Regions from separate parts of the Streptomyces sp. NPDC006339 genome, predicted to be linked through region 3. Evidence: riboswitches for the same ligand, from Rfam matches in the RefSeq annotation. Region 3 holds a riboswitch; each other region holds the start of a gene.

Region 1 (10,131 bases), on a different contig from region 3:
AAGTACTCCTCCTCGACGCCGAAGGTCGGGAGCTCGGGCATCGCCCGCCCGGCGTCGCCTCCACCGTCCATGCTCACGCTCGCACCCCCATCCGTACGTCCGCATCCGCATCCGCATGCGTGTCCGTGCCCGAGTCCGTGTTCACCCCCGTGCCCATGCCCACGGGGGCCGGAGGCATGCCCTGGCGCTCTCGGGGGAGACGCGGAAGGACAGACCGAGCCGGCCCGACACGAGGAGACGGTCATGAGTGATCCGCAGAGCCGCGCGCAGCGACACGGCGGGAGGAGCGTGGCCACCCCGAAGGACCTCGCCGAACTGAAGGCCCGGCAGGCCCACCAGGACGAGGGCAAGCAGCCGGGCGCCGAGCGCCACGACGACCGCCGGGACGGGGGCGGACGCGCGGAGAAGGGCGTCGCCCCGGACGGGGGCATCCCCACCGGCCATCGCCCCGACGAGCCCTGACCACCCCGGTCGACCCCGCACCACCGAGTGCGCCTCACCCCCTCGCCGCGGCGGCGGCGAGGGGGTGAGCCGTTGCATTACGGGCGCGTCGCCGCGTTCGGCGGAAGGCTCCCTTCCGAGACCCGGACGACACACGGGGGTGCACGACGAATCGCCGCCCGCGCGTGCGGGGCGCGCGTCGAGCCTCAGCCGTCGCGCCTCAGCCGTCCCGGGTCAGTACCCGGAACGTCTCCAGGGACGGATCGGCGGCGTCCGGGATCAGCAGGCCGTGCGCGATGCCGGTGCGCAGGTAGTCCACCACCTCGGCGTTGATCACCTCACCCGGCGTCACCACGGGGACGCCCGGAGGGTAGGGGCTGATCGTCTCGGCCGAGATCCGGCCGACCGCGTCCTTCGCCGCCACGTGCTCCACCGGCCCGAAGAACGCGTCCCGAGGCCGCCGGGCCTGCTCCAGCTCCAGCGCCGGGGGCTCGGGGAGCCGCACCGCCGGCCGCGGTGCGAGCGGACCGGTCCGGTCGGCCTCGACCAGTGCCTGCAGCGCGTCCACCAGGACGCGTTCGGTCGTGTCGTCGTCGGCATGGGTGATCGACATGCTGATACGGCAGGAGTCGGAGCCGCCCACGTCGACATGGCGCTCCTCGCGAAGCCACTCCGCCGCCTGCATGCCGCTGATGCCGAGACCCCGTACATCGATCACGATCTTGAGCGGGTCGAAGTCGGCCGCGAGCCCGGCATCCACCACCTCCCCGCCCATCGGCGCGAGCCCCGGCAGACCCGCCGCCGCCTTCCGCACCCGGTCCGCCCGCCGCAGCGCACCGTCGAGGAGCTCCCGCCCGTGCTCGACCATCTGCCGCCGCCAGCCGTCGAGCGTCGCGTACACGAGCGAGGAGGCGCTCGTCGTGCCGAGCAGGTCCTCGCGCTGCTTGAGGACCTCGGGCGACACCCGGTCGTGCTGGAGGTGGAAGACCGAGCTCTGCTCGATCGCCCCGCCCATCTTGTGCACGCTCGTGACCACCAGATCGGCGCCCGCGTCGATGCCCCACACCGGCAGTTCGGGGTGGAAGGGCAGATGGGCGCCCCACGCCTCGTCGACGATCAGCGGCACACCGGCGGCATGACAGACCTCGGCCACGCCTCGCACGTCGGCGCAGGTCCCCCAGTCGGTGGGCGTGATGAGCAGCATGCCCTTGGCGTCCGGGTGCTCCTGGAGGCGCGCCCGTACGTCGTCCGGCTCGGGAGGATGGGCCAGGTGCCGTTCCGCGTCGAACTTCGGGTGGACCCAGATGGGTTCGACCCCGTTCACGATGACGGCCGCGATCACCGACTTGTGCGCGTTGCGCGACAGCAGCAGCTTCTCGCCGGGGCCCGCGACGGCCAGCATCGCGGTCTTGACGGACAGCGAGCTTCCGCAGGTGGAGAAGAAGGCCCGCTCCGCGCCGACCGCGTCGGCCATCAGCTCCTGCGCCTGATCCAGCACGCCCTGCGACTCGCGCCGGTCGTCCAGGCCGTTGAGCAGCAGCACGTCCGAGCGGAAGACCTCTTCCCCGACGACCTCGGTGACCCGGGGGTCGGCGCCCCGGCCCTGCTTGTGCCCCGGGGGCCCGTAGACGATGTCGCCCCGCCGTCGGAAGTCCTCCAGCGCTTCCAGCACCGGTGCACGCGAGTGGTCCATGGCTCCTCCGGGATCGTCCTGCCGTTCTGATGGGTCTCACTGATCGCGCCGTACGGGCGCGTGGCACGCCTGCCCCGGGACGTTTCCGGCGAAACGGGGCGTCTCGGTGGCATGAAACGGGCCGCCGTGGGCAGCGGCGCCCTGCGATCCGGAGGACCGGCCTCCCACGACCGAGGAAGGCGTCATGAACAACAGTCCGTCGACCCCGTCAGCCCCGTCGGCCCCCTCGACCCCGGCGAGCCTGACTCCGAGGACCGCCGTCGTCACGGGTGCCGATTCCGGCATCGGCCGGGCCACGGCGGTTCGTCTCGCCGCGTCCGGCATGGATGTCGGCCTCACCTGGCACCGGGACCGGCGCGGCGCGGAGGAGACCGCCGAAGAGGTACGCGCGCAGGGGCGCGAGGCGTACATCGAGCACCTGGACCTGACGCTGCTGCCGGAGGCCGCCGAGGTCGTCGACGTGCTCGCCGAACGGCTCGGCGGCATCGACGTCCTCGTGAACAACGCGGGCACCGGCACGTCCACGCCGTTCCTGGAACTCGACCACGGCACCGTCCGGGAGGTCCTCGACGTGGACCTGGTCGGTCCGCTGCTGTGCGCGCAGCGCGCCGCCCGGCGCATGGTCCGCCAGGGGCGTGGCGGCCGCATCGTGAACGTGACGTCGGTGCACGAGCACCAGCCGCGGGTCGGCGCGGCACCGTACTGCGCGGCGAAGGGCGGCCTCGGCCTCCTGACCCAGGTCATGGCCCTGGAGCTGGCCGAACACGGCATCACGGTCAACGCGGTCGCCCCGGGCGAGATCGCGACACCCATGACCGGGCAGGAGGACACCGACGTGACCACCGAGTCCCGCCCGGGTGTCCCGCTGGGCCGTCCGGGTGACGCCCGCGAGGTCGCGGCGGTCGTCGCGTTCCTCGCCGGACCGGACGCCTCGTACGTCACCGGCGCGTCCTGGGCCGTCGACGGCGGCATGCTGCGGATGGGGCCGATGGCCGGTTCGCACCTCGGGGACGACGCCTGGCGTCGCGTATGACAGTCGCCAGTCGACGGCCGAGGGTCGGGGCCCGAGGGTCGAGGGCCGAGGGGGTCGGCCGGGGGCGCGGCGGCGGATCGCCCGAGGGCGCCGGGGGCCTGCGAGCGGCGGTGCCCTCGCACGCGTATCGCCCCCGGGGCCGGGTAGCCGGTCCCATGGGGACACCGGCTGCCCGGCAGCAGGAGGAGACATGACCCAGTCCGTACGCGATGTCATGACCGGCCATCCCGTCACCGTCGGCGTCCTCACCTCCGTCGCGGAGGCGGCGCGCGTCATGCGCGACGCCGACATCGGGGACGTCCTGGTCGTCGACGGCGACCGGCTGCGCGGCATCGTGACCGACCGCGACCTCGTCGTCCGCGCCCTCGCGGAGGGCAAGGACCCGTCGGACACGACGGTCCGGTCGGTGTGCAGCGACCGCCCCGTCACGGTAGGGCCCGACGAAGGCGTCGACCGTGCCGTGGGCCTCATGCGCGAGCACGCCCTGCGGCGCCTGCCCGTCACCGAGGAGGGCCGGGTCGTCGGCATCGTCACCCTTGGCGACCTCGCCATCGAGAAGGACCCCACGTCGGCGCTCGCGGACATCTCGTCCGCCGAGGCCACCCCATGAGCGCTCGGGCCGGGTACCCCGGCCGGACCCGCCCGTACCGAGGAGGCGAGGCACCGTGACGCACACCCTGCCCACGGCACATCCGACGACGGGGCCGCCCACCCAGCCCTTCCCCCGCGACCCGACCGATCCGCACCCCGCCCCGCCGACCCGACCCTTCCCGCCCGACCCGGAGGCCCCGCGTCCGGCACCGCCGCCGGCCCCCAGGCCCGAACCGCCGGCACCGGACCGGAGCAGGAGGGCGCGGCCATGAACGACACCGGCGCACGCAGTGCCCGTCCGATCATGGGCAGTCGGGCGGTCATGGGCGGCCGGGGCCGTGGCGGCCTGGCCGACCCGCTGTTCCGCTCCGTCGGCGGGCCAAGGGTGGCTCACGCCTCGTGCCCGGTCCTCGTCGTCCGTCCGGAGGTCGCCTCGTGAACGCGCCCACGTCCTTCATCGTCCTCGCCGACGGCCACCTCCTGGTCCCCGCCGACCAGATGACCGGGCTGCTGCGCCAGGTCGCCGCGGGCTGGCTGCAGGCCACCGACCAGGGCTACGAGGACCACGACCCCGCGACGGTCCTGTCCCTGGCGACCGGACTCATGGAGATCGCCGACCAGATCGACGCCGAGTGCATCGGGCTGATGCCGATGACCGACGGGGACGAGGAGGGGACCGGTGAGGCGCTCGGAGCGGCGTACGCCGGCCCGGATGCCGCCCCGGATGACGGCCCCGACCCCGGCTCTGACGAGCCCGCCGCCGACAGCGGCCCGGACGGACCGGACGCGGAGGAAACGGGCGGGGACCCGGGCGACGAGGGCGGCCCGTCGTAGGTCGTGGGCGCAGTGGGCGGAGTGGGCGGAGTCGGCGCAGCCCGCGCGGGCGCGCGTCACGCGGGGCGGACCGCGACCAGGACGCCGATCTTGTCGATACGGTGCTCCGGGTTGCCCTGCGCGTCCCGCCAGAAGTTTCCGGCCGCGTCGTCCTCCGGCGTCGCGCAGGTGGAGAGCGTGATCATCGCGCGGGTGGGCTTCTCGCCGGGCGAACCGGGGACGGCGGCGCGCTGCTCGGCGAGCGAGCGGGCCGAGCGGAAGGACGTCGTACGGGTCTCGGTGATCCGGTACTCGTACACCTCGCGGCCCGCCGTCACGAACACCCGGTCGCCCACCTCGACGGCCGGCAGGTCGCGCAGCGGCCCGCCCGCCGAGAGGCGGTGCGCCGTCACCTGGTAGTTGCCGGTGTCCCCCGGACCCACGCCGCCCCGCTTCCCGTACGGGCTCGCGGCGACGCCCCGGTCCTGGATGCGGGTGCCGGCGCGGTCGTCGGTCTTCCCCTCGTACGGCACGACCCGCAGGTCCCGTACGCCGATCGACGGGATGTCCAGGTCGGCGGGCCGTGGCCGGGCGGCAGGTGCCGGGGCGGGCGTGGGGGTCGGGGTGGGAGAGGGCGGGGTCGTGGGCGCGGCCCGCGGTGGGGGAGCAGGGGCGGCTGTCGTCTCGGCGGCGCCCCGGTCGGGGGCGGGGGCACAGCCGAGGAGCACGGCGACGACCGTGGCGACGACGGCCGCGAGGGTCGCGACGACCCGGCGGGCCCTGCGGGAACGGGCGCGCGAACGGTCCATGGTCATCCGCCGGGGCCCCGGGACGGCGCCGTGCCGTCCGAGGACCTTCCGACATCTCCCACGCTACGCGCTGCCGCCGCCGTGAGCGCGGGCTGACCGCGCGGGCAAATCGGACGATGTCGGCTTATTCATCTGCAATACCGGAATGGCGAGCGGAATCCCGCAAGGGCTGTATTTCACCACTGAAAGGACGACGTGATGAGCCGGGTGATCTGAATCACGGGAGGAGCGGTGCGCGCGGGCCTGGCGGGACGTCAAGTGCGCGGCTGTGGAAAAGGATTGGGAAACCGCTGGCGAGAGGTCGGAATGATCCTTTTCTTCGGCCACCGAGATCTATTTGCTTTGATTAATTCCCGTCTTGTTCTCGTCCTTCTTCTTCGCATACGGTCACGCGTCAACCGGACGGAAACGCCGAGTCCTGCCACCGTCCGGCATCGCACCCACGACCCTTCCCGGCAGGAGCGGGGGACCCAGGTTCTCCGCCGTGTCCGATCCTTCGGCCACGGCTCGGGGTGAAGCCGCGCCCGCCGCGGCCGGGCATCTCCTGCCCGAACCCGACAGCTCACCTCGCAGGCGAAGGAGAGGAACTCGCCATGCGTGGACACGGGAAGCACCGCCGTCCCAAGAACACCCCGCTCGCCCGTGGCATCGCCGCCGCCGGCCTCACGGGCAGTGCCGCACTCGCCCTCCCGCTCGCCGGAGCGACCGGCGCGGGAGCGGTCACGCCGCAGGGAACGCCTTCCGTCGCAGTCGAAAAGGTCGCGACCGTTCACGTGGTCGCGAAAACCGGGCCGGTGAAGTATTCCGTCGTCCGCGGCGACTCGCTTTCCAAGATCGCTCACGCGTATGCGGTGCGGGGCGGCTGGAAGAAGCTCTACCAGGACAACCGGGCCGCCGTCGGCGGCAATCCGAGCCTCATCCGGCCCGGCCTGAAGCTCACCGTCGACGCGACGTCCGCGCCGCGCGCCGAGTCCCCGCGCAAGCAGGCCAAGACGACCAGGACCAAGGCCGCCCCGGCCCAGCGCACGGCCGCGAAGAGCTCCTCCAGCCAGGGCGCCGCGGCCGCCCGCCCCGCCTCGGCCGTCCAGGCGGCGGCCCCGGCGAAGTCCGCCTCCTACGCGAACAACCTCGACGGCTGGATCCGCGAGTCCCTCGACGTCATGGCCCGCAACGGCATTCCCGGCACCTACGACGGCATCTACCGCAACATCATGCGGGAGTCCTCCGGCAACCCGCTGGCCATCAACAACTGGGACTCCAACGCCGCCGCCGGCACCCCCTCCAAGGGCCTGCTCCAGGTCATCGACCCCACCTTCCGCGCCTACCACGTGGCGGGCATGCCCTTCGACCCGTACGACCCCGTCGCCAACATCACCGCCGCCTGCAACTACGCGGCCGACCGCTACGGCTCCATCGACAACGTCTTCGGCGCCTACTGAGCCGAGCGTCCGACGCGACGGGCCGCGCCCGCCTCCTGGCGGGCGCGGCCCGTCGCGTCGGCGCGACTGCCTCACCGGCGGGCCAGGCGGCCGGCCTTCCACCACGCCACGAGCCAGGCCGTCTCCTTCGCCGCGTCCATGAGATAGGCGGGGCTGATCCGCCCGCGGGGTACGTAGACGAGGTCCACGAGCAGGAAGGTGAGGGCGGTTCCCACGCCCGTACGCCGGGCGTCGCGCATGCCCTCGGGGGTGTTCGCCGCGCGCAGCATCCCGATCCCGGCGGCGGCCAGCAGGCCGGCCGAGGTCTTCTGGAGCCAGTCGTCCGTCTTGCGGCCGTAGACCCGCTCGAAGGTCCTCAGCGACACCAGCGGCCAGAGGCCGCCGACGAGGTTGAAGAGCCCCTGGCCGCGGGCCACCGCGACAGGTGTCACCATGACGGCCTCCCGGTCAGCCGCGACGCAGCGCGTCCTTGGCCCGGTCGAGCATCGCCGCGAACGGGCCGACGGTCCACTGGGCGGCCGTCGAGCCGGCGGTCCTGGGGTGCGGATGGGTGGGGGCCATGCGCTCGACCGCGCGCAGCCGGCGCCCCATGGAACGGCGGTCGTCGATGTCGCACTCCGCGCGGATGCTCGGGAACTCCTCCTGCTCCTCGTGCCGCGCGTGGTCCTCCACGGCGCTCTGGAAGGCCCTGAGCCGGGCGTCGAACTCGGCGCTGTGGACGTCGAGCCCCTCCAGCTCGGCCAGTTCCTTGTTGGCCTGGGACTCCTCCTCGTTGCGCGCCTCGGCCTCTTCCTTGCCGGCCACCCGCTTGGCGACGGGCCGCAGGATCATCTCCTCGGCACTCTCGTGTACGGCGAGCAGCGCGCGCAGCTCGTCGAAGCACTGCTGCTTGGCGTCGCCCTCCGAGTCGAGCGTCTCGGCGAAGAGCTGCCGGATCCGGTCGTGCTGCTCCAGCAGTTGCTCCAGGATGTCGTCCTCGGGCTCGACCGTGCGGGGCGAACCGCTCGTCATGCTCATGACCCCTCCTTCGGAGTGGCGTTCGGTGCGAGACGACCACCGGTCCAGGACGTCGCCGCCCGGAGTCCGTGTGTCGTCCTTGACTCCGCGTCTAGCCGATTGCCGTGCGGTCAAACCCGGGCGTTCCGGTCTCAGGCGTCGGCCCGCGGCTTCCGCGCGGACCCGCCGGCCAGGCCCGCACGCACCAGGGCGGCCGCCAGCCTGGCCAGTTCCTCCGGTGGCACGAGGCGGGCGAGACCGGCCGGAGTGCGGGGCAGTCCGAGGGACTCCGCGGCGGCGAGTGAACGCCGGTCGAAGAACGGCCGCAGCTCCGGCCACACGGCCTGCGCCTCGCGGCAGAAGATGTCGGCGCCGACCGGCCCGATCCTGGGCACCTCCCGCAGCAGCGAGCGCAGCGCGTCCAGGTCCCCTCCGGCCTCCTCCCGCAGTCCGCGTAGATCGCCCCGGAAGCGGTCGAGGACCAGCTCGGCGCCCTCGCCGAGCGCCGTCGCGGTGCTCTCGTCGTACCGGACGTAGTGCGCCCGGCCGAGCGCTTCCACACGCTTTCGCCGGGCGGAGTCCGCCATGGCTCTGGGCGTGCGCAGACCGTCCGCGAACAGCTCCCGCGCTGCCGCCGTGGCCGTCCCGGCGCTGATCCGGGCGGAGCACAGGACGGTGAGGACCAGCAGTTGGTAGAGCGGGGCGGGTTTGTCGCGCAGGGTGATCCCGGCCTCGTCGGCGTAGGTGCGCCCGTGCGCGTCCAGCAGCCTGTCGATCACCTCGGAGGTACGCATGAGGCTCGCTCCTTCCGGTCCACCACGCTCATTCCGCACCCCGACGCTCCGCCCCACCCCGACGCTCCGCCCCGCTCCGACGCTCCGCCCCAGGCGCCCGCTCTCCGACGGGTTGCTGGTTCCAGCCGGCGACGACGGGAAGGCCGTGCTCCGTCGACAGGCGTCCCACGGTCGCCGTCCTCAGCAGGAAGAGCCGCCCTTCGGCGGGCGGAAGACCGAGGTAGCGGGCGGTGAGCACCCGCAGCAGATGACCGTGGGCGACCACGACGCCGTCCTGGGCCGAGCCCGCGAGCAGGGGGGCGATCCGGCGCAGCACGCGGTCGGCCCGGTGGCCCACGTCCTCGGCGGTCTCTCCCGGCCGACCGTCCGGGTGCGGCGGAACGCCGTCGCGCCACAGCGACCAGTCCGGCCGGGTCTCGCGGATCCGGGCCGTGGTCAGGCCCTCGTACCCGCCGTAGTCCCACTCGGCCAGGTCCTCGTCCGTCGCCGCGCCCCGCAGCCCGGCCAGTTCCGCCGTGTCCCGGGCCCGACGCAGCGGACTGGTGAGGACGAAGGAGAGGGAGCGCCCCGCGAAGAACGGGGCGAGGGCACGCGCCTCGGCCTCGCCGTCCGGGGTGAGCGGCAGATCGGTGCGGCCGGTGTGCCGTCCGGTGGCGCTCCACTCCGTCCGGCCGTGGCGGATCAGGAGGAGGTCACCCATGGCCGTACTGCTCCCTTCGCCCGCGCCGGACCGGGACTCCTCACCGTACCGGCGCGTCCGCCGGCCGCACGACCGGGGCGTTGAGCACCGCGAGCAGACGGGCGACCTCGCGGCCCATGGCGGTGCGGCCGGGGGCGAGATAGCGCCGGGTGTCGACGAGGGCCGGGTTCTCGGCGAGCGCCTGCCGGACGGCGGTGGTGAAGACGTGGTTGAGATGCGTGGCTATGTTGATCTTGGTCATGCCGTGGTCGACCGCCCGGGTCAGATGCGCGTCGGCCACGCCGGAGGAACCGTGCAGGACGAGCGGGACGGGCACGGCCGCGCGCAGGGCGCGGATCAGGGCGAAGTCGAGCACGGCGTCGCGGGTCAGCATCGTGTGGGAGGTGCCGACGGCCACCGCCAGCGCGTCCACGCCGGTGGCCGTGACGAACGCGAGGGCCTCGTCCGGCGACGTCCGCGCGCCCGGCGCGTGTACGCCGTCCTTGCCGCCGACCTCGCCGAGCTCGGCCTCCACCCAGACGCCGGCGGCGTGACAGCGGGCGACGACCCGCGCCGTGGCGCGTACGTTGTCGGCGTAGTCCAGCGCGGAGGCGTCGAACATCACGGAGGAGAAGCCGAGTTCGACGGCCTGGGCGACGAGACCGGCGTCGGTCGCGTGGTCCAGGTGGACGGCGACCGGCACGGGCGCGGCCTCGGCGATGGCCAGCACGGCGGCGGCCAGCGGGGCCAGCGCGCCGTGATAGCGGACGGCGTTCTCGCTGATCTGCAGGACGACCGGTGAACCGGCCTCGGCGGCGCCGGCGACGACGGCCTCGGCGTGTT
Region 2 (10,131 bases), on a different contig from region 3:
CGGTCGAGGGCCACCACGCCCTCGCGGATGCCGTGCAGCATCGCCTCGCGCTCGGCGAGCAGCGCCGAGATGTCGGAGAAGGCCAGGTCGTGGGTCTGCCGCTGGAGCCGCCGTGAGATCAGATACGCGGCGAGCGCGCCCGCGGCGAGGGCGCCGCCGGCGTAGCGGAGCAGACCGGGGATCGCGGCGAGGAGCCGGTCGCGGACGCTGTCGTACTCGATGCCGACCGAGACCGCGCCGACGATCTCGCCGCGGCCGTCCCGCAGCGGCGCCTTGCCCCGGGCGGAGCGGCCCAGGGTGCCGCTGTCGATCTCCATCACCTCGTGGCCGGCGAGCACGTCGCTGGGGTCGGTGGAGACCACGCTGCCGATCCGGGCGGGGTCGGTGTGGGACCAGCGGACGCCCCGGGTGTCCATCACGACCACGTACTCGGCCCCCGTGGACCGCCGGATCCGCTCCGCCTCCGTCTGCACCGGCCCCGCGGCCGACGGCCGGGTGGTCCGCACCTCGGCGGCGATCCGCGGCGAGGCGGTGGTCTGCGCGATGGCGAGGGCCCGGCGCATGGCCTGGTCGTCGAGCTGGGCGCTGAGCGGGGCCAGGAACAGGCCCGTGGCGAGCACCGTCACCCCGGTCGCGATGGCGAGCTGCATCAGCAGGACCTGCGAGAACACCCGCTGGGGCCACCCGAACCTGCGCCGGCGGACGGGTGGCCGCGCGGAGGAGGAGGGTGCGGGGCTCATGGCGGAAACGGTACGGGGACGGGGGCGCCGACCGGAAATGCTCCCGCCGCGCACCGGACCGCCGGTTCCGGGATCCCGGCGAGGGCCTGCCTATCCTGGGGCTTCGCCCGAGCGGGCACCGCCCGCACGCACCGACGGCCAGGAGGCATGACCCTTGACCACCCAGCAGATCCCCGTCGTCGTCCTCGCCGGGTTTCTCGGGGCGGGGAAGACGACCCTGCTCAACCATCTGCTGCGCAGCGCGCGCGGGACGCGGATCGGGGTCATGGTCAACGACTTCGGCGACATCGGCATCGACGCCATGACCGTCGCCGGGCAGGTCGGCTCCACCGTCTCCCTCGGCAATGGCTGCCTGTGCTGCGCCGTCGACGCGAGCGAGCTGGACGAGTATCTGGAGGTGCTGACCCGCCCCGAGCTCCGCCTGGACGTGATCGTGATCGAGGCCAGCGGCCTCGCCGAGCCGCAGGAGCTGGTCCGCATGGTGCTGGCCAGCGACAACGAGCGGATCGTCTACGGCGGACTGGTCGAGGTGGTCGACGCCGCCGAGTTCGCGGGCACCCGTGCCCGCCACCCGGAGACCGACCGCCACCTCGCCGCCGCGGACCTCGTCGTCGTCAACAAGGCCGACCGCGTCTCGCCCGAGGAGCTCCGTACCGTACGGGAGACGGTCACCGGCCTCGCCGGACGGGCGGCCGTGGTCGAGGCCGTCCAGGGCCGCGTCGACCCCGAGCTGCTCTTCGACCGGGTCGTGCCCGAGGGCGAGATCACCGGCCAGATGTCGATCGAGGACATCCTGTACGGCTCCGAGGACGGGGACGACGCCCACCCGCACGCGGCCTACGAGACCGTCTCGCTGACGGCCTCGACCCCGCTGCACCCGCGCCGCCTGATGGCCTTCCTCGACTCGCGCCCCGAGGGCCTCTACCGCATCAAGGGCTTCGTCGACTTCGGCACCGCCGACCCGGCCAACCGCTACGGCGTCCACGCGGTCGGCCGCTTCCTGCGCTTCTCGCCCGAGCCCTGGCCCGAGGGCGAGCCCCGGCTGACCCAGCTCGTGCTCATCGGCACCGGTGTCGACGCCGCCGCGCTGCGCAAGGAGCTCGCCGCCTGCGAGCAGAACGGCCCCGGGGACCTTCCCGACGAGACCAGCATGTGGGGCGTGCTGCGGTACGTGCCCGGCACCGAGGACGAGCCGGACGCCGCCGCCTCCTGAGCGGGCGTGCGTACGCCGACGCCCCCCGGTCCGCGCCGACGCGTGGACCGGGGGGCGTCCTCGTACCGGATCCGAGCCTTCGTACGGAACCCCGTACGCAGCCGGAGCCGGCCGGTCAGCCGAGCGGTCCGGCCACCACGTCCACCGGCTTGGCCAGCGGGGTGCCCGAGCCGTCGCGGCGCGGGTCGGGCTCCGGCAGGTCGACCGGGGTGCCGTTCTTCTGGGCGGCGCGGGCCGGGGTCGGCCCCGCCCAGGCCAGGAGCAGGACGTCCTCGCCCTTCAGGAAGCGCTGGCAGCGGACGCCGCCGGTGGCACGGCCCTTGCGCGGGTACTGGTCGAACGGGGTGAGCTTGGCGGAGGTCGGTGCCGCGCCGGTGAGCGTGCCGGAGGATCCCGCCACCGTGAACACGGCGGCGTCCGCCGCCGGGTCCACCGCGGTGAACGAGATCACCTCGGCGCCCGCCGACAGCTTGATGCCGGCCATGCCGCCCGCGGGACGGCCCTGCGGCCGCACCTGGGAGGCCGGATAGCGCAGCAACTGGGCGTCCGAGGTGATGAAGACGAGGTCCTCCTCACCCGTGCGCAGCTCGGTGGCGCCGACGATCCGGTCGCCCTCCTTGAGGGTGATGACCTCCAGCTCGTCCTTGTTCGCCGGATAGTCGGGCACCACGCGCTTGACCACACCCTGGAGCGTGCCGAGGGCCAGGCCGGGCGATGCCTCCTCCAGCGTCGTCAGGCAGACCACCGTCTCGTCCGGCTCCAGGGACACGAACTCGGCCAGCGGCGCGCCGCCCGCCAGCGTGGGCGCGCTCGCCGTGTCGGGGAGCTGCGGCAGGTCGATGACCGCGATCCGCAGCAGCCGGCCGGCCGAGGTCACCACGCCGATGTCACCGCGCTGGGTCGCCGCGACCGTCGAGACGATCACGTCGTGCTTGGCGCGCTTGCCGTCCTGCACGGCCGGCAGTTGCTCGGTCACCGTGCGGGCCAGCAGTCCGGTCGAGGACAGCAGCACCCGGCAGGGGTCGTCCGCGACCTCCAGGGAGACGGCCGACACCGGGGCGCCCGCCGACTCCAGCAGGACCGTGCGCCGCTCGGTGGCGAACTTCTTCGCGACCGCCGCGAGCTCCGCCGAGACCAGCTTGCGCAGCTCCGCGTCGGACTCCAGGATCCCGGTCAGCTCGTCGATCTCGCCGTTGAGCCGGTCGCGCTCGCTCTCCAGCTCGATCCGGTCGAACTTGGTGAGCCGGCGCAGTGGGGTGTCCAGGATGTACTGCGTCTGGATCTCGCTCAGCGAGAAGCGCTCCATCAGGCGCTCCTTGGCCTCCGCCGAGTTCTCGCTCTGCCGGATCAGCCGGATGACCTCGTCGATGTCGAGCAGCGCGACGAGCAGGCCCTCCACCAGGTGGAGCCGGTCGCGCTTCTTGGTCCGGCGGAACTCGGAGCGCCGCCGGACGACGTCGAAGCGGTGGTCGAGATAGACCTCCAGGAGCTCCTTCAGACCGAGGGTGAGCGGCTGGCCGTCGACCAGCGCCACGTTGTTGATGCCGAAGGACTCCTCCATCGGCGTCAGCTTGTAGAGCTGCTCCAGGACCGCCTCCGGCACGAAGCCGTTCTTCACCTCGATGACCAGGCGCAGGCCGTGGTTGCGGTCGGTGAGGTCCTTGACGTCGGCGATGCCCTGGAGCTTCTTGGCGTTGACCAGGTCCTTGATCTTGGAGATGACCTTCTCGGGACCGACCGTGAAGGGCAGTTCCGTGACGACGATGCCCTTGCGGCGCGCCGTCACGTTCTCCACGGTGGCGGTCGCGCGGATCTTGAAGGTGCCGCGGCCCGTCTCGTACGCGTCCTTGATGCCGGACAGGCCGACGATCCGGCCGCCCGTGGGCAGGTCGGGACCCGGCACGAAGCGCATCAGCGCCTCCAGGTCCGCGTTCGGGTGCCGGATCAGGTGGCGGGCCGCCGCGACGACCTCGCCCAGGTTGTGCGGGGGCATGTTGGTCGCCATGCCGACCGCGATCCCGGACGCGCCGTTGACCAGCAGGTTCGGATACGCGGCGGGGAGCGCGACCGGCTCCTGCTCCTGGCCGTCGTAGTTCGGCGCGAAGTCCACGGTGTCCTCGTCGATGGACTCCGTCATGAGCAGCGCGGCCGGGGCCATCCGCGACTCCGTGTACCGCATGGCGGCCGGCGGGTCGTCGTTGCCGAGCGAGCCGAAGTTGCCGTGGCCGTCGACGAGCGGCACGCGCATGGAGAAGGGCTGCGCCATGCGGACCATCGCGTCGTAGATCGACGCGTCGCCGTGCGGGTGCAGCTTGCCCATGACCTCGCCGACGACGCGGGCGCACTTCACGAAGCCGCGGTCGGGCCGCAGCCCCATCTCGTTCATCTGGTAGACGATGCGCCGCTGCACGGGCTTCATGCCGTCGCGGGCGTCGGGCAGCGCGCGGGAGTAGATGACCGAGTACGCGTACTCGAGGAAGGAGCCCTGCATCTCGTCAACGACGTCGATGTCGAGGATTCGCTCCTCGAACGCGTCGTCCGGCGGCGGTGTCTTCGTGCTGCGGCGGGCCATCGCGGCTGCGGCTCCTTCACCAACATGGTTGATCTGACGCGGACCATTGTGGACCGTGCCACCGACAACGCCGACCGCGACCCGGAAGAGGGACATCCGATACGGCCGGGAACTTCGCCAGGTGTCGGCGCGCTTGCATACAGTGGCAGGACTTTTTCACATCGCGATCGAAGGGACGTACATGCCCATGGGTCACACGGCCACGGCCGAGACCGGCTCCGGCGGCCTGACAGCGACCGAGCACCGGCTGGCCAACGGCCTGCGCGTGGTGCTCTCCGAGGACCACCTGACCCCGGTCGCCGCGGTCTGCCTCTGGTACGACGTCGGCTCGCGCCACGAGGTGAAGGGCCGCACCGGCCTCGCCCACCTCTTCGAGCACCTGATGTTCCAGGGCTCGAAGCAGGTCCACGGCAACGGTCACTTCGAGCTGGTGCAGGGCGCCGGAGGCTCGCTCAACGGCACGACGAGCTTCGAGCGCACCAACTACTTCGAGACCATGCCCGCCCACCAGCTCGAGCTGGCGCTCTGGCTGGAGGCCGACCGCATGGGCTCGCTGCTCGCGGCCCTGGACGACGAGTCCATGGAGAACCAGCGGGACGTCGTCAAGAACGAGCGCCGCCAGCGCTACGACAACGTGCCGTACGGCACCGCCTTCGAGCGGCTGACCGCCCTCGCGTACCCGGAAGGCCACCCGTACCACCACACCCCGATCGGCTCGATGGCCGACCTGGACGCCGCCACCCTGGAAGACGCCCGGAACTTCTTCCGCACCTACTACGCGCCGAACAACGCGGTGCTCTCGGTCGTCGGCGACATCGACCCGCAGCAGACCCTCGCCTGGGTGGAGAAGTACTTCGGCTCCATCCCCGGCCACGACGGCAAGCCCGAGCCGCGCGACGGCTCGCTGCCCGACGTCATCGGCGAGCAGCTCCGCGAGGTCGTCGAGGAGGAGGTCCCGGCGCGTGCGCTGATGGCCGCCTACCGGCTGCCGCACGACGGCACGCGCGCGTGCGACGCGGCCGACCTCGCCCTGACCGTCCTCGGCGGCGGCGAGTCCTCCCGGCTCCACAACCGGCTGGTCCGCCGTGACCGCACGGCCGTCGCCGCCGGTTTCGGCCTGCTGCGGCTCGCCGGCGCGCCCTCGCTGGGCTGGCTGGACGTCAAGACCTCCGGCGGCGTCGAGGTGCCGCGGATCGAGGCGGCCGTCGACGAGGAGCTCGCCCGCTTCGCGGCCGAGGGCCCGACGCCCGAGGAGATGGAGCGCGCCCAGGCCCAGTTGGAGCGCGAGTGGCTGGACCGGCTCGGCACGGTCGCCGGCCGCGCCGACGAACTGTGCCGGTACGCGGTGCTGTTCGGCGACCCGCAGCTCGCCCTGACGGCCGTGAACCGGGTCCTCGACGTCACCGCCGAGGAGGTGCGGGAGGTCGCCGCGGCCCGGCTGCGCCCGGACAACCGCGCCGTCCTGGTCTACGAGCCGGTGGCCGGCGAACAGAGCGACAGCGACGAGGAAGAGGGAGCGGACCAGTGACCGACGCTGCCGCGTCTTTGACGAGCATGACCTTCCACCCGCAGCCCCGGCCGGGCGAGGCCAAGCCCTGGGCGTTCCCCGCCCCGGAGCGCGGCGCGCTCGACAACGGCCTGACCGTGCTGCGCTGCCACCGCCCCGGCCAGCAGGTGGTGGCCGTCGAGATCTTCCTCGACGCCCCGCTGGACGCCGAGCCCGAGGGCCTGGACGGCGTCGCCACGATCATGGCGCGGGCGCTTTCCGAAGGCACCGACCAGCACAGCGCGGAGGAGTTCGCCGCCGAGCTGGAGCGCTGCGGCGCCACCCTCGACGCGCACGCCGACCACCCCGGCGTACGCGTCTCCCTGGAGGTCCCGGTCTCCCGGCTGCCCAAGGCGCTCGGCCTGCTCTCCGAGGCCCTGATCGCCCCGGCCTTCGCCGAGACCGAGATCGAGCGTCTGGTGCGCAACCGCCTCGACGAGATCCCCCACGAGACGGCCAACCCGGCCCGCCGGGCCGCCAAGCAGCTCTCCAAGGAGCTGTTCCCGGCCTCCGCCCGGATGTCCCGGCCCCGCCAGGGCACCGAGGAGACCGTCGGCGCGATCGACGCCGCCGCCGTCCGCGGCTTCTTCGACGCCCACGTCCGGCCGGCCGCGGCCACCGCCGTGGTCGTCGGCGACCTCACCGGCGTCGACCTGGACAAGGTGCTTGACGAGACGCTCGGCGCCTGGACCGGCGCTCCGGCCGCGCCCCGCCCCATGCCGCCCATCACGGCCGACGACACCGGCCGGGTCGTCATCGTGGACCGCCCCGGCGCCGTCCAGACGCAACTGCTCATCGGCCGCGTCGGCGCCGACCGCCATGACCGCGTCTGGCCGGCCCAGGTGCTCGGCACGTACTGCCTCGGCGGCACCCTCACCTCCCGCCTGGACCGCGTCCTGCGCGAGGAGAAGGGATACACGTACGGCGTGCGGGCCTTCGGCCAGGTGCTGCGGTCCGACGGCAAGGGCAACGGCGCCTCGATGCTCGCCATCAGCGGCTCGGTCGACACGCCCAACACCGGCCCGGCGCTCGAGGACCTCTGGAAGGTGCTGCGCACCCTCGCCGCCGAGGGTCTGACCGACGCCGAGCGGGACGTGGCGGTGCAGAACCTGGTGGGCGTCGCCCCGCTCAAGTACGAGACGGCCGCCTCCGTCGCGGGCACGCTCGCCGACCAGGTCGAGCAGCACCTCCCGGACGACTACCAGGCCCGGTTGTACGCGCGGCTGGCCGAGACGGGCACCGTCGAGGCGACCGCGGCCGTGGTCAACGCCTTCCCGGTGGACCGGCTCGTGACCGTGCTCGTCGGTGACGCGTCGAAGATCGCGGAGCCGGTGCGGGCGCTCGGCATCGGTGAAGTGACCGTCGTCACCGGCTGATTGAGCCGACGTCACGGACGACGAAGGACCCCGGCGACCTGGTTCGCCGGGGTCCTGTCGTATGTCCGTATTGTCGTCAAGGATGCCTGAATGCCCTGTGGCATGTCTTACAAACACCCGAGTCTGTTTGCCGATCGACTGAAGATCGGCCTAGCGTCGACCCGGCTGTCCGGCCGTTGCACCACGCCGCATCCGCGGCAACGGACAGTCATCGCCGAGTCCCCGTAAGGCGCGAGCCTGGGGAGCCGGGGACCCGCACGCAGTCCCTGGGGTGAATCGGACGCCTTCGCTCCGCGCGGAGGGGCCCGTAGGAGACCTTCCTGCTCCGAACCCGTCAGCTAACCCGGTAGGCGAGAGGGAAGGAAAGGATCAGCCACTACATGGCGTTCACCCGTGCCACCGGGAAGCATCGTGGTCCGAGCCGCATGGCGCGCCGCAACGCCGGCCTCGTCGGCGTGGCGACCCTCGCCACCACCGGCGTCATCGGCACCCTCGCCTCCCCGGCGTTCGCCGCCGACACGGAGGAACCCTCTCCCGAGGACACCGGCCTCACCCAGGTGATCACCGAGGAGTCCCTCGCCGAGCGGGTCGACGCCCAGGCCGCTGCGCAGGAGAAGGAAGCCTACGAGGCCGCCGCCCGCGCCAAGGCCGCCGCCGAGGCGAAGCGCAAGGCCGAGGCCCGCGCCAAGGAGGTCCGCGCCGCCAAGGAGCGCGCCGCCCGCGAGGCCGAGCGCAAGCGCCTGAACTCCTTCCAGCTCCCCGTCGCCGGCACGTACGTGTCCACCGGCTACAAGACCGGTGGCTCGCTCTGGTCCTCCGGCAGCCACTCCGGCATCGACTTCCACGCCTCCTACGGCAGCAAGGTCGTCTCCGTCGGCTCCGGCACCGTCGTCGAGGCCGGCTGGGGCGGCGCGTACGGCAACAACATCGTCATCCGGATGCACGACGGCACGTACACCCAGTACGGCCACCTCTCCGCGATCAGCGTCTACGTCGGCCAGAAGGTCACCCCCGGCGAGCAGATCGGCATCTCCGGCTCCTCCGGCAACTCCACCGGCCCGCACCTCCACTTCGAGGCGCGCACCAGCGCCGAGTACGGCTCGGACATCAACCCCCTCTCCTACCTCCGCGCCCGCGGCGTCGACGTCTGACCCGACGGACCCCGCTCACGCGACGGGAAAAGGCCCCGGCTCCTGCGAGCCGGGGCCTTTTCGTTCCCCGAATTGCCGGGCGGCATCGGAAATTCCGGCGTCCTGCAATAGAGTCGCCGGACAAGCGCCGCTCGAATGGGGTTTCGCGCGGATCACAGGGGAGGTCGGACATGCGCATTCCCGCGCACTCGGTATGCACGGCGATCCGGGACGACATCGTCTCCGGGGTGTTCGAGCGGGGCGCCCGGCTGACGGAGGAGCAGCTCGCCCGCCGCTACGGGGTCTCCCGGGTCCCGGTCCGCGAGGCCCTGCGCACGCTGGAGTCCGAGGGCTTCGTCGTCACCCGCCGCCACGCCGGCGCCCAGGTCGCCGAGCCCACCGAGCAGGAGGCGGCCGATCTGCTCGAGATGCGGTCGCTGCTGGAACCGCTGGGCGCCGCCCGGGCCGCCCAGCGGCGCACCGACGCCCACCTCAAGGTGCTGCGCGGCCTGGTCAGGCTGGGCCAGGAGCGGGCCAGGCGGGGCCGGGGCGAGGACCTGGCCGCGCTCGGCGGCTGGTTCCACGAGACCCTGGCGCAGGCATCCGGGAGCCCGCAGCTCACGGCGCTGCTCACCCAACTGCGGCACAAGATCGCCTGGATGTACGTGGTCGAGCCGGCCGATCGGCCCGTGGAGGCGTGGGCCGAGCGCGGGGCGATCGTCGACGCCGTGGCGCGCGGGGACGCCGAACGGGCCCGGGCCCTGACCGCGCTGCACGTGGAGCACGCGCTGCCGCTGCACCGGCTGAAACGGCCGGAGCGGGCGCCTGTGAGGGTTTCGCAACATGTCGTCAACATCGCGGGCCGGCGGAATTAACACGGGCGCCGTATATAAAGGGTGGGGGAATTCCGGGGCGCTGTTCATGCTGCCCGAATTCCGGTGCCCGCCGAATTCCGCGCACAAAAGAAGCCGGGCCCGACGGAATTCCGTCGGGCCCGGCTTCTTGTCGAACCGTCGTCGGGGAGGAGACGGGTCAGACGGTCTCGGGGAGCTCCTCGAGACCCTCGGCGACCAGCTTCGCCAGGCGGTCGAGCGCGGCCTCGGCGCCGTCGGCGTCCGAGGCGAGCACGATCTCCTCGCCGCCCTGGGCACCCAGGCCGAGCACCGCGAGCATGGACGCGGCGTTGACCGGGTTGCCGTCGGCCTTGGCGATCGTCACGGGGACGCCGGCGGCCGTGGCGGCACGGACGAAGATGGAGGCGGGGCGGGCGTGCAGGCCCTCGGCCCAGCCGACGTTGACGCGGCGCTCAGCCATGGTGGTTGCCCTTCAACTTTCAGCGGTTGTCTAGACCAGTCTCTCACGGGTGGCGACATGCTCTCGTACCGACCTGCGGCCCCGGCGGGACGGCCGTTCGGCCTTCCCTACCTTGCCCGCAGCGCACCCGCCGCGCGACCGGTGCTCCCGTCACGACCGGTGCCGCTGTCGTACCCCCGCCGTACGCTTGCCCCATGCAGAGCGCGTCCGAACAGTCGCAGCAGCCGGAACACGCGTATC
Region 3 (10,131 bases):
CGAGGGGATCCACGAGATTTTCGCCATGGCCCAGTCGGTGAGCGACGAGGAGATCAGGCAGGGCGGTCGAATCGCCGGCCGGGTCGAGGAGGCGGAGAAGATCGTGGAGATGCGCAACGCCCCGTCCTCCTGACGCCCTTCGGGTGGGGCCGCCTGCCCCCGGCCCCGTGCCCCTGCCCGTGCCGGTATCGATGTCGGCGCACCCATGTCGGGGCGGGGTCGTTGTCCAAAACAGAACGCGCGAAGTAGTGGTCCACGCCACCGCGACTGCCTAACATCGATCACCGCACGGTCGTCCCACTGACGCACGACCCACGCCGGGAGGCTCCTTTGCACCGCCGCACTGCGCTCTCCGTCTCCGCCGCCGCGACGCTGCTCGCCGCGGCCCCGCTGCTCACCGCCTGCGGCAGTGACGCCCACCCGGGCGCGGCGGCCGTCGTCGGCGGGCAGCGGATCGAGGTCTCGAGCCTCCAGGCCCAGGTCAAGGACGTCCGGGCGGCCCAGAAGGCGTCGCCGCAGGGGGAGCGGCTGATCGAGGAGACCGGTGACCTCAGCCGGCGGACGCTGCACGGCATGATCTTCGACCGGGTGGTCGAGGAGGTCGCGAAGGACAACGGGATCACCGCGAGCCGCGGCGAGATCCAGCGGACCCGCGGCGACTTCGCCCGGCAGAGCGGCGGCGAGGAGCAGATGAGGGCCGTGCTGCTCCAGCAGCAGGGCGTGGCGCCGGACGGGGTCGACGACGTCGCCCGCCGGGCCGTGCTCATGAACAAGATCGCCGCGAAGCTGGGCGTCACCGACAGCCCCGAGGGCCAGAAGAAGCTGACGGACGCGTTCAGCCGGGCCTCCAAGGAGCTGAAGATCGAGGTGAACCCGCGCTACGGCACCTGGGACGACGAGAAGATCCAGCTCGCCTCGTACACGGCGCCGTGGGTCCGGCAGATCAGCAAGGCTCCCGAGGCCGTCGCCTGAGCCCGACGCGAGGAACGTCAGCGCGAGGAACGTAAGGTCGAGGGGTGAACACCGAAGCCCCCGTCGAGACCGGCCGCATCGTCCTGCTCACCGCCAGCCACCGGGTGGCGCCCGGGCTGCTGTCCTGGCCCGCCTGGCAGGCGCTGCACGGCGCCGACCGGGTCCTGTGCCCCGACGCCGGTCACCCCCAGCTCCCGTATCTGCGGGAGGCGGGGGTCGCCGTCGAGCTGCTGCGGCCCTCCGCCGAGGAGCTCGTCGAGGCGTGCGCCGGCGGCCGGACGGTCGTCGTGCTGCCCTCGGGCGAGGGCGACCGGGCCCTGACCGACGGGCTCGCGCGGCTGGCCGGCTCCGGCCGGGTCGCCATGCCCGACCTGGAGCTGCTGCCCGGCTCGTACGACCTGCCGGGGGCCCGGCTGCTCGATCTCGTCCAGGTCATGGACCGGATCCGGCGCGAGTGCCCCTGGTCCTCGCGGCAGACCCACGAGGGGCTCGCCAAGTACGGCATCGAGGAGGCGTACGAGCTCGTCGAGGCCATCGAGGACGGCGACCGGGAGGCGCTGCGCGAGGAGCTCGGTGACGTTCTGCTCCAGGTCGTCTTCCACGCGCGGATCGCCGAGGAGGACACCGAGGAGCCGTTCTCCGTCGACGACGTGGCCGCCACGATCGTGGAGAAGCTGATCCACCGGCACCCGCACGTCTTCGGTGACGCGACCGCGACCACGCCGGAGGAGGTCAAGGAGCACTGGCGGCGGACCAAGGCCGTCGAGAAGCAGCGTGCGTCCGTGACCGACGGGATCCCGCTCGGCCAGCCCGGCCTCGCCCTCGCGGCCAAGCTCGCGAACCGCGTGCGCACCGCCGGCCTCGACGTGCCGCCGCCCACCGGCGACGGCATCGGTTACGAGCTCCTCGCCCTCGCCGTCCGCGCGGAGGCCGCCGGCATCGACCCGGAGACGGCCCTCCGAGCGGCCGGCCGGCTCTACCGCGACGCCATCCGCACGGCGGAGGGCGTACCCCCGACCGACCAGGACTGACGACGACGACCGGGGGCCCCGGCCCCGAGTCCCCTCACCCGGCCCACGGCTCGCGCGGTGCCCGGGCCGCCGGGTCGTGCCAGTGGAGTGGGGGTGGCTGGATCAGCCACTCCGCGCGGCTGGCGGGGCGCTGGGCGGAGGGGCCGACGGCCGGCAGCCGGTCGTGGAAGAGGCGGGTCGGGTCGGTGCCGAGGTGCTCGAGTTCCTCGGCGACCTCGGTGAGGAAGGCGGGCGGGCCCGCGAGGTAGACGTCGTGGGCCGGCCAGTTGAGGGTCGACCGCAGGGCCTGGACCAGGCGCTCGGTGGCCTGCTCGCGGGGGCGGCAGGGGGCCGGGGTGATGTAGGTGACGTGCAGCCCCGGCAGGAGGGCGCGCAGGCGCTCGGCCTCGGCCCGCCCGTACAGGTACTCCTTGGCGCGGGCCACGACGAAGAGCCGTCCCTCCAGCTCCGGCTCGTCCGCCGCCGCCTCTTCGAGGAGCGCGCGGACCGGGGCCCAGCCGGTGCCGGCCGCGATGTAGGTGCGGGGTTTGCCCGGCGGGGTACGGGCGGTCAGCGCGCCGCCCGGCGAGCTGAGCCGCAGGGTCTCGCCCACGCGAAGGGCCGAGGTCAGCGCGGTGCTCATCAGCCCGCCCTCGACCCGGCTGACGTGGAGGTCGAGGGTGCCGTCGGGGCGGGGCGCGTTGGCGAGGGAGTAGGTGCGCCACACCCGCGGCAGGTGGAGCGTGCTGACGCTCGCGTACTGGCCGGGCCGGTACGGGTAGGGCTGCCGGGGCCGCAGCGTCAGCAGGGTCAGGTCGTCCCCGTACCGGTCGTGCCGGACGACGTCGGCGTCCCACCAGGCGGGCTGTCCGGCCGCCACCGACTCCTGGGCGCCGGCCTTCATCAGGTCGGCGACCCGCCCGTACGCCTCGGTCCACGCCTTCTCCGCCGCGACCGTCCAGGCGGCCCCCGCCGTGTGCGCGAACGCGGCGAGCAGGCTGGTCCCGACCGCGCTGTAGAGCGCGGGCGTGGCCAGGAACCGGCGGTGGTCCCGCCCCAGCCGCCCCAGATAGCCGGCCAGCCCCGGGTCCTCGATGCGGGTCACCACGTGCGTGAGCGCGGCGAACAGCCGGTCGCGCTGCGGCGCCAGGTCCTCGGGGAAGAGCTCGCGGACGCCCGGGTTGTGCCAGAAGAGATGGGAGTAGAAGAACGTGACGGCGTGCTCCGCCCGTCTCTCGACGACCGCGAACGTGCTTCTGAGCAACTGGGCATCCACGCCCGTGAATCTAAGCCACGGGCCGTCACGGCACGTCCGGACAGCGGTACTTCGTCAGACCGCCGCGCCGCCGAAGAAGTCGATCAGGGCGGGAGCGAGGTCCCGCGCGGCGATCGCGCGCTCCTGCCCGGGCCGGGGAAGACCCGCAGGGTGAAGGAGCCGTCCGCGGCGCGAACGGGACGCTACCGGTCGCCACTGACACCGCCGGCCGCGCCAGCCGGCCGCCCCTCGGTCCCCCCCGGCGGCGCCGGCCGCCCGCAACCTCCCCCGCCGCGCCCGCAACCTCCCCCGCCGCGCCCCCGGCCGCCCCCGGTCACCCCCGCCCCTACCCCCGGTCGCCACGCCGCCCCGTGGCCGGTCCTTGTACGGTCGGGGCATGAGCACGCCCCCCGCACCCGAGCTCTTCACCTGGGAGTTCGCCACCGATCCCTACCCCGCGTACGCCTGGCTGCGTGAGCACGCGCCCGTGCACAAGGCCACCCTGCCCAGCGGGGTGGAGGCGTGGCTGGTGACGCGGTACGGGGACGCGCGGCAGGCGCTGGCGGACCAGCGGCTGTCGAAGAATCCGGCACATCACGACGAGCCGGCGCACGCCAAGGGGAAGACGGGGATCCCGGGGGAGCGCAAGGCCGAGCTGATGACGCATCTGCTCAACATCGACCCGCCGGACCACACCCGGCTGCGGCGGCTGGTGTCGAAGGCGTTCACCCCGCGGCGGGTGGCGGAGTTCGCGCCGCGGGTGCAGGAGCTGACGGACCGGCTCATCGACGGCTTCGCGGCGCGGGGGAGCGCGGACCTCATCCACGAGTTCGCGTTCCCGCTGCCGATCTACGCGATCTGCGACCTGCTCGGGGTGCCGCGCGAGGACCAGGACGACTTCCGGGACTGGGCCGGGATGATGATCCGGCACGGCGGCGGGCCGCGCGGCGGGGTGGCGCGGTCGGTCAAGAAGATGCGCGGCTATCTCGCCGAGCTCATCCACCGCAAGCGCCTCGCCCCGGGCGACGACCTCATCTCGGGGCTCATCAGGGCCTCCGACCACGGGGAGCACCTCACCGAGAACGAGGCCGCGGCGATGGCCTTCATCCTTCTCTTCGCCGGGTTCGAGACCACCGTCAACCTCATCGGCAACGGCGTCCACACCCTCCTGTGCCACCCCGAACAGCGCGAGCGCCTCCAGGTCTCGCTGGCGGCCGGCGAGACCGGGCTCCTGGAGACCGGGGTGGAGGAGCTGCTGCGGTACGACGGGCCGGTGGAGCTGGCCACCTGGCGGTTCGCCACGGAGCCGCTGAGCATCGGCGGGCAGGAGATCCCGGCCGGTGACCCGGTGCTCGTGGTGCTGGCGGCCGCGGACCGGGACCCGGCGCGGTTCGACGGGCCGGACACGCTCGACCTCGCGCGGCGCGACAACCAGCACCTCGGGTACGGGCACGGCATCCACTACTGCCTGGGGGCGCCGCTGGCCCGCCTGGAGGGGCAGACGGCGCTCGCGACCCTGCTGACTCGCCTGCCGGACCTGCGACTTGGCGTGGCGCCGGAGGAACTGCGCTGGCGCGGCGGGCTCATCATGCGCGGCCTTCGCACCCTTCCGGTGGAATTCTCCCCGGAGGTCTCCACCGCCCCGTAGCTGACGTCGCGCCAGAACTGTGATCTTCGCGTGATCCGCGCTGCATCGGCTTGTGACTTCCGTTCGAATGCCGCTACGTTCACCCGCAGTCTCAGCAGTCACGCGAAAGGCACTCCGTATGCGCTCCGGGAACGGACGTCACCGCAGACCCCGCCAGGCCCCCGCTCTCGTCGTCGCCGCGGGTGTGACCGGATCGGCCATGGCGCTGCCGTTGCTCGCCACCGGTTCCGCCTCCGCCGCCGACGCGGCGACCTGGGACCGGGTCGCCGAATGCGAGTCGGGCGGAGCCTGGAGCGCCAACTTCGGCAACGGACTCTACGGCGGGCTGCAGTTCACCCAGGAGAGCTGGGAGCGGCACGGCGGTCTCGCCTACGCGCCGAGCGCGGACCTCGCGAGCCGCGCGCAGCAGATCGCGATCGCCGAGAAGGCGCTCGCCGCCGGCGACACCCAGTGGGCCACCTGCGCCCCGATCGCCGGCCTGACGAACGACGGCGAGGCGCCGGACGTCGACCCGGGCCCCGGCGTCACGCCCAAGAAGCCCACGGGGCCGCTCCCCGAGTCCAACCGCACCGACGGCCTGCCGACCGGCACCACCGGTGCCACCGGCACCACGGGCAGCGGCACCGAGGCCGGGACCGGCACCGCCGACCCCTCGGCCACGGCCACGAGCCCCACCGCCCCGGCCTCCCCCACCGTGCCCCCGACGGCCCCCTCGACCGGCTCCACGACCGCGCCCACCGCCCCCGGCACCACCGCCCCCGGCACCCCCGGCACCCCCGTGACGCCCGGTACGCCCGTAACGCCGGACACATCCGTACTGCCGGGAACGCCCGGTGCGCCCGGTGCGCCCGGTGCGCCGGACGCGACCGCCCCCGGCACCGGCAAGCACCGGGGTGACGCCGCGACAGAAGAACCGGGCATGACGGACACCGGTGTCGAATCCGGGCGTCATGCCGCGCCGACCGACGGCGCGAAGGGCGGCGCGGGCGGCGCCGAGTCGGACAAGACGGACGAATACACCGTCAAGCCGGGTGACAGCCTGTCGGACATTGCGCAGGAGAACGGTCTCCTCGGCGGCTGGAGCGCCCTCTACGACGCCAACAAGGAGACGGTCGGGTCCGACCCGGATCTCATCCTCCCTGGTCAGAGCCTGGAGTTGCTGCCCGAACCGGCCGCGCTGGCGGAGTAGTTCGGGGGTTAATGTCCGTTCTGTGCGAGTGAGACATGAGTCTCTCTTGTCGAACGGGCGTGTCACGTCCGCAAACTTTGCTCATGTCGCCCCTCACCTGCGCAAACACCGCCTGACGGTGTGCAAGTAGGGGCGATTTTTCCGGGTTGATGGGCTTTGAACTTCCCCCGGCTCTGTGTCTACGGTCGTGACCGCTCGCCACCGCGGGCCCCCTCGACCGGAACGCCGAATCCTGCCGCCGGTCGAAGGGAACAGTCGTCGCGCAAGCGCCGAAGGCAGGAGCGGGGGACCCAAGGTAAGTGCCGCCCCCGGCCGTTGAGACAGACGGCCGAGGACCGGCTTGGGGTGAAGCCGCGTGCTGGTCACGCGGCCGGGCACTCACAGCCCGAACCCGACAGCTCACCTCGCAGGCGTCGGTGAGGGAGAATTTCCATGCTGCTTTCCGGCAAGGGCAAACACCGTCGTTCCTCCAAGGCCACCCGCGCCATCGCGCTCGCCGGTGCCGCCGGTGTCGCCGTCGCGGCCCCGCTGATGGGTGCCGCCACCGCCTCGGCCGCCACCGCCTCCGAGTGGGACGCCGTCGCCCAGTGCGAGTCCGGTGGCAACTGGTCCATCAACACCGGCAACGGCTACTACGGCGGCCTGCAGTTCTCGGCCTCCACCTGGGCCGCGTACGGCGGCACCGCCTACGCCCCGACCGCCGACCAGGCATCCAAGTCCCAGCAGATCGCCATCGCCGAGAAGGTCCTCGCGGGCCAGGGCAAGGGCGCGTGGCCGAGCTGCGGCGTGGGCCTCTCCAACGCCTCCTACAGCGGCGGCTCCACCGAGCAGGCGCAGCCGGAGCGGAAGGCCGAGCAGCCGACCACCCGCAGCGAGCAGCGCACCGCTCCGAAGACCGCGCCGAAGAGCACGGCCAAGAAGAGCGAGTCGAAGCAGACCGTCACCACCCCGACCGGCAAGAAGGTCCAGAAGGGCGACGGCGAGTACAAGGTCGTCACCGGCGACACGCTCAGCAAGATCGCCCAGGCGCACGGCGTCAAGGGCGGCTGGGCCAAGCTCTTCGAGCTGAACAAGGACATCGTCCAGGACGCCGACCTGATCTACCCGGGCCAGCAGCTCCACCTGAAGTAATCCGGGCGACTGCCCCTCCCCGCGGTGACCACCCCGGCCCGGAGCGCCCTTCCCCCGTGCGCTCCGGGCCGGGGTTTCCCCGTTCCGCCGCCTACCGGTGAGTAGGTAAGGGTCTTTCGTCCCCGGATGCATGCCCTTGGGTCCTTTTTCGTCCCAGGGGGCGGGCGCCCGGCTGGTCGGAGGCCCCCGGGCGGTTAGGCTCTTGTCGCAAGGCGAACGAGACCTTGCCGCATGCGTCACAACCAGCGTCACATCCCAGAAGGAGATGCTCGTGCCGTCCATCGACGTCGTCGTAGCCCGGGAAATCCTGGACTCCCGAGGCAACCCCACGGTCGAGGTCGAGGTCGGCCTCGACGACGGCAGCACCGGCCGTGCTGCCGTCCCGTCCGGTGCCTCCACCGGTGCGTTCGAGGCCCTCGAGCTCCGCGACGGTGACCCCAACCGTTACCAGGGCAAGGGCGTGGAGAAGGCCGTTCTCGCCGTCATCGAGCAGATCGGCCCGGAGCTGGTCGGTTACGACGCCACCGAGCAGCGCCTGATCGACCAGGCGATGTTCGACCTGGACGCCACCCCGGACAAGTCCTCGCTCGGCGCCAACGCCATCCTCGGCGTCTCCCTCGCCGTCGCGCACGCCGCCTCCGAGGCGTCCGACCTGCCGCTCTTCCGCTACCTCGGCGGCCCGAACGCGCACCTGCTGCCCGTTCCGATGATGAACATCCTGAACGGCGGCTCGCACGCCGACTCCAACGTGGACATCCAGGAGTTCATGATCGCGCCGATCGGCGCCGAGTCCTTCTCCGAGGCCCTGCGCTGGGGCACCGAGGTCTACCACACCCTCAAGAAGGTCCTGAAGGACAAGGGTCTGTCCACCGGCCTCGGCGACGAGGGCGGCTTCGCCCCGAACCTCGGCTCCAACCGCGAGGCCCTCGACCTCATCCTCGAGGCCATCAAGCAGGCCGGCTACGTCCCCGGCAAGGACATCGCGCTCGCGCTCGACGTCGCCGCCTCCGAGTTCTACAAGGACGGCTCGTACGAGTTCGAGGGCAAGTCCCGCTCGGCCGCCGAGATGACCGAGTACTACGAGGAGCTCGTCTCCGCGTACCCGCTGGTCTCCATCGAGGACCCGCTGTTCGAGGACGACTGGGCCGGCTGGAAGGCCATCACCGAGAAGCTCGGCAGCAAGGTGCAGCTCGTCGGTGACGACCTGTTCGTCACCAACCCCGAGCGCCTCGCCCGCGGCATCGAGGAGGGCTCCGCGAACGCCCTCCTGGTCAAGGTCAACCAGATCGGCTCGCTGACCGAGACCCTGGACGCCGTCGAGCTCGCCCAGCGCAACGGCTTCAAGTGCATGATGTCCCACCGCTCCGGCGAGACCGAGGACGTCACCATCGCCGACCTGGCCGTCGCCACCAACTGCGGCCAGATCAAGACCGGCGCCCCGGCCCGCTCCGAGCGCGTCGCCAAGTACAACCAGCTCCTGCGCATCGAGGAGATCCTCGACGACGCCGCGGTCTACGCCGGCCGCAGCGCCTTCCCGCGGTTCCGCACCGCGAACTGATCAGTCCGCGCACTGATCGGCACCGCGAAGCGATCAGCACCGCGAACCGATCCCGGCGACGGCCGGCCTCCGGTCTGACACCGGCCGCACGGCGGCTTCCGTACGTCCCCGCACTCGGTCCCGTACCGTGTGCGGGGACGTACGTTTGAACAAGACGCGTGACACGGCGCGGGACACGGGGAGGCGCACGACATGGCCGTGAAGGACCGGGACCGGTTCTCGACCGCGACCCGGATCAGGCTGCTCGGCGAGCAGACCGCCGCCCGTGTCTACCGCTCCCAGACCCGCCGTCAGGCCCGCCGCTCCCGGCTCACCGGCCGCGCGGCCTTCCTGGCCCTGGTGGTCTGCTCCCTCGTGGTGGCGCTCGCCTACCCGATGCGGCAGTACGTCTCCCAGCAGGGCGAGATCGCCGAGCAGGAGCGCAAGGCCGCCGAGGCGGCGGAGCGGGTCGAGGAGCTGCGGGACGAGAAGGCCCGCCTCCAGGACCCGGCCTATGTGCGCCGCCTGGCCCGCGAGCACCTGCACTACGTGATGCCGGGCGAGACCGGCTTCACCGTGAACGACCCCGACGCGGAGCCCCGGCCCCGCACCGAGCAGGGCGCGACGGACCGTCCGTGGTACGACAACCTGTGGGACGGCGTGGACCGCGCCGACCGCCCGTAGCGGCACCCCGACGGCGTCCGACCGGCGCCCGTCCGACGCCCGCACCGACCGACGAGCAAGGCAGACATGGAAACGCCCCCTCCGCAGACCGAACGCACCGAGCCCACCGACGCGGACGTCGCCGCGTTCCAGGAGCAGCTCGGCCGGCCGCCCCGCGGCCTGCGCGCCATCGCGCACCGCTGCCCGTGCGGCAACCCGGACGTCGTCGAGACCGCGCCCCGGCTCCCCGACGGCACGCCGTTCCCGACCACGTACTACCTGACCTGCCCGCGCGCCGCCTCCGCCATCGGCACCCTGGAAGCCAACGGGGTCATGAAGGAGATGCAGGCCCGGCTCGGCACCGACCCCGAGCTCGCCGCCGCCTACCGGGCCGCGCACGAGGACTACATCGCCCGCCGGGACGCCATCGAGGTCCTGGAGGGCTTCCCGAGCGCCGGCGGCATGCCGGACCGGGTCAAGTGCCTGCACGTGCTCGTCGGTCACTCGCTGGCGGCCGGCCCCGGCGTGAATCCGCTGGGCGACGAGGCCCTCGCCATGCTGCCGGAGTGGTGGGCCAAGGGCCCCTGCGTCACGCCGTGCACCGACACCGCCGCCGAAGGGAAGTCCTCGGAATGACGCGGGTCGCCGGAATCGACTGCGGTACGAACTCCATCCGCCTGCTCGTCGCCGACGTGGACCCGCGGTCGGGCGAACTGATCGAGCTCG

What was found. Region 3 has a riboswitch for cyclic di-AMP ahead of ABZ135_RS11640 (transglycosylase family protein). Riboswitches for the same ligand answer to the same signal wherever they lie in the genome.
Positions count from the first base shown of each region.
Region 1: linked by a shared signal. The riboswitch ahead of ABZ135_RS36785 (LysM peptidoglycan-binding domain-containing protein) and the one ahead of ABZ135_RS11640 (transglycosylase family protein) in region 3 are both predicted to bind cyclic di-AMP.
Region 2: linked by a shared signal. The riboswitch ahead of ABZ135_RS03530 (M23 family metallopeptidase) and the one ahead of ABZ135_RS11640 (transglycosylase family protein) in region 3 are both predicted to bind cyclic di-AMP.

Region 1 is NZ_JBEXQW010000079.1:3,286-13,416, reverse strand. It holds gene ABZ135_RS36825 (YbdK family carboxylate-amine ligase) at 1-71, opposite strand, end outside; gene ABZ135_RS36820 (hypothetical protein) at 244-462, shown strand; gene ABZ135_RS36815 (ornithine decarboxylase) at 662-2,134, opposite strand; gene ABZ135_RS36810 (SDR family oxidoreductase) at 2,319-3,167, shown strand; gene ABZ135_RS36805 (CBS domain-containing protein) at 3,358-3,777, shown strand; gene ABZ135_RS36800 (universal stress protein) at 4,027-4,197, shown strand; gene ABZ135_RS36795 (DUF6213 family protein) at 4,194-4,592, shown strand; gene ABZ135_RS36790 (class E sortase) at 4,649-5,380, opposite strand; cyclic di-AMP (ydaO/yuaA leader) riboswitch at 5,814-5,969, shown strand; gene ABZ135_RS36785 (LysM peptidoglycan-binding domain-containing protein) at 5,974-6,819, shown strand; gene ABZ135_RS36780 (hypothetical protein) at 6,891-7,253, opposite strand; gene ABZ135_RS36775 (hemerythrin domain-containing protein) at 7,267-7,836, opposite strand; gene ABZ135_RS36770 (endonuclease) at 7,968-8,609, opposite strand; gene ABZ135_RS36765 (histidine phosphatase family protein) at 8,638-9,309, opposite strand; gene ABZ135_RS36760 (class II fructose-bisphosphate aldolase) at 9,350-10,131, opposite strand, start outside.
Region 2 is NZ_JBEXQW010000003.1:158,100-168,230, reverse strand. It holds gene ABZ135_RS03555 (sensor histidine kinase) at 1-740, opposite strand, end outside; gene ABZ135_RS03550 (GTP-binding protein) at 895-1,953, shown strand; gene ABZ135_RS03545 (DNA topoisomerase IV subunit A) at 2,069-4,525, opposite strand; gene ABZ135_RS03540 (pitrilysin family protein) at 4,707-6,053, shown strand; gene ABZ135_RS03535 (pitrilysin family protein) at 6,080-7,447, shown strand; cyclic di-AMP (ydaO/yuaA leader) riboswitch at 7,650-7,815, shown strand; gene ABZ135_RS03530 (M23 family metallopeptidase) at 7,828-8,598, shown strand; gene ABZ135_RS03525 (GntR family transcriptional regulator) at 8,769-9,452, shown strand; gene ABZ135_RS03520 (HPr family phosphocarrier protein) at 9,610-9,891, opposite strand; gene ABZ135_RS03515 (GNAT family N-acetyltransferase) at 10,086-10,131, shown strand, end outside.
Region 3 is NZ_JBEXQW010000011.1:121,535-131,665, forward strand. It holds gene ABZ135_RS11610 (tetratricopeptide repeat protein) at 1-133, shown strand, start outside; gene ABZ135_RS11615 (SurA N-terminal domain-containing protein) at 331-972, shown strand; gene ABZ135_RS11620 (nucleoside triphosphate pyrophosphohydrolase) at 1,017-2,003, shown strand; gene ABZ135_RS11625 (globin domain-containing protein) at 2,038-3,258, opposite strand; gene ABZ135_RS11630 (cytochrome P450) at 3,635-4,885, shown strand; gene ABZ135_RS11635 (transglycosylase family protein) at 5,004-6,074, shown strand; cyclic di-AMP (ydaO/yuaA leader) riboswitch at 6,332-6,502, shown strand; gene ABZ135_RS11640 (transglycosylase family protein) at 6,507-7,205, shown strand; gene eno (phosphopyruvate hydratase) at 7,477-8,763, shown strand; gene ABZ135_RS11650 (septum formation initiator family protein) at 8,956-9,426, shown strand; gene ABZ135_RS11655 (DUF501 domain-containing protein) at 9,493-10,041, shown strand; gene ABZ135_RS11660 (Ppx/GppA phosphatase family protein) at 10,038-10,131, shown strand, end outside.